Regions from separate parts of the Companilactobacillus muriivasis genome, predicted to be linked through region 2. Evidence: predicted binding sites of a transcription regulator. Region 2 holds the regulator's gene; the other holds the start of a gene.
The links. The regulator HrcA, encoded in region 2, represses chaperone genes, less so after heat shock. The targets are predictions, from matches to a motif close to TTAGCACTCNNNNNNNNNGAGTGCTAA.
Positions count from the first base shown of each region.

Region 1 (2,212 bases), on a different contig from region 2:
AGTAATCAAGATGTATGGATTGTCGAGGTCGGCTTCCATCTTGTCGTTATCAGTAACCATGTATTGTGAAATGTATCCACGGTCGAATTGCATACCTTCAACAACGTCTAGAGTTGTATCGATACCCTTTGATTCTTCAATTGTGATAACACCATCGTTACCAACTTTTTCCATGGCATCAGCGATTAATTTACCAGTTTCTTCACTAGCTGATGAAACTGAAGCTACTTGAGCAATATCATTCTTGCCAGAAACCTTGTGTGAAATCTTGTGAAGTTCGTCAACAGCAGCGTTTGTTGCCTTTTCGATACCACTTCTGATACCAACAGGGTTAGCACCGGCAGTAACGTTCTTCATACCTTCTTTAACAATTGCTTGTGTCAAAACAGTAGCAGTAGTAGTACCGTCACCAGCAATATCATTTGTCTTTGAAGCAACTTCAGAAACAAGCTTTGCACCCATGTTTTCGAAGTGATCTTCTAGGTCAATACTCTTAGCGATTGTAACACCATCATTTGTAATTTCAGGTGCGCCATAACTCTTTTCAAGAACAACGTTTCTACCCTTAGGTCCGATTGTTGTCTTAACTGTATCAGCTAGTTTATTAACACCATCCAACATCTTTGAACGTGCATCTTCTGAAAATTTAATTTCTTTAGCCATTAATTTTCACACTCCATAATTTAAAATAAATTTTTCTTGTTTAAGTTTTAATTAGTCAACGATTGCCATGATATCTTTTTCATGAAGGATTAAATATTCACTGTCTTCATACTTAACTGTTGAGCCTGAGTACTTGTCAAAAAGAACCTTGTCACCCTTTTTAACGTTCATAGGTAATTTAGTACCGTTATCAGCAACTAGTCCGTCACCTACGGCAACAACTTCGGCTGTTTGTGGCTTTTCCTTAGCGTTGTTTGCTAAAACAATGCCACCAACTGTCTTTTCTTCTTCTTTATCGACTGTTACAATGACTCTATCTCCAAGTGGTTTTAACAATTTAAATACCTCCAGTAATATTAATTCAATGTTTTTTGTATCTTTTAGCACTCAACTATCTCTTGTGCTAATTACAAGTTTTATATTAACATTATATTGTGAAGTTGCAAGTATTAACCTTTAAAAAATATGGGGGAAATTATGTCTTATCGAACAAATCAGTTTTTCACATTGCTGGCTTATATCCTGTTATTATCGTTAGGAACTATCCTGACAATGTTCTCTATCACAGGCTCAGCCTACTTTATCACCGTCACGATTGCATCATTGATTGTCACTGGTCTAATGATTTATTTAGTCAAACAGAGTGGTCCTTTAGACTTTGAGAAAAAAACTAATTTAAATCACGATTTACAATGGATCATCTTAGGAACCGTGGGTGCATTAGTAGTTCAATTCGGAATTGGCTTCGCGGATAAATTATTATTCCATGCCAGCACCGATTCACAAAATACACTAAGTTTGTTGCTGATGGTCAAAGAATATCCATACTATTTCATCTACGTGATGATTGCTGCACCAATTATGGAAGAAATCATCTTCAGACGAGTTTTCTTCGCCAACTTGATCAAACCAACTAACATTTATATTGCTGCTATTGTTTCAGCTTTCATGTTTGCGTTTATGCATCAGGATACTAGGTTCTTGGTTTATGTCTTTATGGGATTGTGGTTCTCATATGTTTACTACAAGTCGGAAAATATTTACGTTAGTGCCGGTAGCCATATTATTATGAACGCTATTGTTTTAACGATTGGAATCATGTAGTTTTTGCCGCCTCCGGTTTCGAGGGAGATGAAGTTGCCTGCTGTGGGACCGACTTGAGCCAAGGTCTCAAGTCTCGATTTTGAGCTTCGCAAAGTACGCGAATCTCAAAATACGTCCTGTGCTGTAAGGCCGGAAAACCACCGACCTAACACCACTGCCACTGCTGGTAACTTCACTCCCTCGAAACCTCCGGCTCGTGTATTTTAGAATTTTGTATTACTCTCTTTGTTGATATATATAAACTACGAAAAACAAATAAAAGATATCCGCAATATATTAAAAAATTGCAGATATCTTTTTTGTTTATCTTCATTTACCAATATCAAACGAAGTACTCAATATTAATCATCACACAAAAAACCTAGCCGGAGGCTGGCAATAATGCAGTCCGCTGTGAAGGTGGAGTTAGGACGAGTGAATTTCTCGTTCTTACTCCACGGGGCCG
Region 1 covers NZ_BTTQ01000009.1:105,411-107,622, reverse strand. The annotation lists gene groL (chaperonin GroEL) at 1-663, opposite strand, end outside; gene groES (co-chaperone GroES) at 715-999, opposite strand; gene AAA923_RS10560 (CPBP family intramembrane glutamic endopeptidase) at 1,141-1,767, shown strand.
Region 1: groES (co-chaperone GroES) is a predicted target of HrcA. The motif match lies at 1,044-1,070, and genes of this name have one in related genera.

Region 2 (2,212 bases):
GTTCTTCTAAAATCTTGTCTTGCTTATTTAATTCATTCAAAAGGGCAGCGATTGTTGGATTGGTTTTGGACATTTTTTCAATTTGTTCCATTCTGACTGCTTGGTCGTATTCCTTATTTAACTGCTTGAAAATAAGCTCACGGTTGGTCAGTTCCTTGTGTACGCCATATGCTTGTCCTTCACGATGCATAAGCTGCTCTTTAGTAATAACTGCCAATATTGGACGAGTAGCACGGTCAGCGTGCTCGTTGATGTCAACTTCAGTAACAACAGCAGGAACAACGACCGTGTCATTGTATCCAGAATTAGGAACAATGACTAAATCATCAACGTTAACTTTGAAGCCACGGCTAACATAACTGTATTGATCTCCAGAAGTTAAAATGTCCCAAGGCTTTTCGAGAAGTTCTTCGTAGGATCTGGAAGCAAGAAATTTCACACCAATAATTTGATTGAGCATAATTTACCTCGTATTGATTTGATTTTTCCTAAATCTTACCATAGAATGCCGATTTTAAAATAATCGCGGAAAAATTAGAAAAATTGAGCGTGCATACTTGACACTAATAGGATAGATTGTTATATTTTACATTGTTAGCACTCAGGTATGAATAGTGCTAAAAAGGAGGACGGTATAATGCTATCACAACGTCAAGATGCAATCTTGAGAGAAGTCGTGCGCATATTTACAGATACCGGCCAGCCGGTTGGTTCGAAGACATTGATGAATGAATTACCTTTCCATGTAAGTTCTGCGACAATCAGAAATGAAATGGCAATGCTAGAGGAAGTCGGTTATCTCGAGAAAACCCATCTTTCATCTGGTAGAATTCCTTCAGCGATGGGATATCGCTATTATCTTGATCATTTGGTACAGCCTACGAGCGTACCACAAGATATTGCGCAGAGAATTGACGACGATTTTGGCAAAACGTATCACCAGATTGATGATATTATTGAACAATCCGCCAAGATCTTATCTCATCTGACCAGTTACACAGCTATCACTTTAGGTCCAGAGAGCAGTTCAATCCTTTTAACAGGTTTTAGAATTGTTCCTTTGAACCCACATCAACTTATGGCAATCATCGTTACAAGCGATAATAATGTTGAGAATAATATCTATACAATAGATGACGATTTTGATACTTCTTTAATTGAAAAAATTGTTAACATCGTGAACGACAAGTTAGTTGGACAACCATTACCAAAGGTTATTCAAATGTTGCACAACGATGTACCAGCAATTCTTTCCGAGTACATGTACTCATCCGACGGTTTGTTGGATATGATGGATCAGCTTTTCAAAAAGGCTGGTTCCGAGAAGTATTATGTCGACGGACAATTGAATCTTTTGAATTATGCAAACAATGATGATTTATCACAAGTTCAATCACTATTTTCAATTATGAATCAGAGTACTGATTTGAGAAAACTGCTTGATCCTAGCATTTCTGATGACGGCATTCGTGTTCGTCTCGGAAGTGAATTAGGTAGTGATGCGTTGAAAAATTACAGTATCATCACTGCGAATTACGATGTCGGTAACCATGGTAAGGGTGTTATTGCCTTGCTTGGTCCACAGACGATGCACTATTCACAATTGATTGGTTTGCTCGGAGAATTTAGAGTTGAATTAGCCAAACGACTAATTGATTATTATTCAAGGTATGATGATTCTTGAAATTTTTAGGAGGAAGTAATGGCAGATAAAGAAACAGACCAGGATTTGAAGACTTCTAAAAAAGAAGCAGCTCCAAAGACTGATGAAAAATCAGCTAAAACAAAACAGGCTGAAAAAATCGATCCCAAAGATAAAGAAATTGCGGATTTGAAGAAAAAGAATTCCGACTTAGAAGATAATCTTTTAAGAAGCCAAGCAGAAATGCAAAATATGAATAAGCGTCATAGCAAGGAAGTCGCTGACATCCTTAAATATGACGGTCAAAAATTGGCGACTGAAATTCTACCTGTTTTGGATAATCTTGAACGTGCTTTGAGTGTTGAAGCTGACGATGATGCCAGCAAACAACTTAAAAAAGGTATTGAAATGGTTCAACAACACATGGTTAAAGCATTTGAAAATAATCATGTGACAGCGATTGACAATGTTGGTGAAAAGTTTGATCCAACATTTAGTCAAGCCGTTCAAACTGTTCCAGCCGATGATAAGCATGCTAAGGATACAGTTGTACAAGTTCTTCAAAAGGGT
Region 2 covers NZ_BTTQ01000001.1:284,561-286,772, forward strand. The annotation lists gene AAA923_RS01470 (hypothetical protein) at 1-460, opposite strand, end outside; gene hrcA (heat-inducible transcriptional repressor HrcA) at 638-1,684, shown strand; gene grpE (nucleotide exchange factor GrpE) at 1,703-2,212, shown strand, end outside.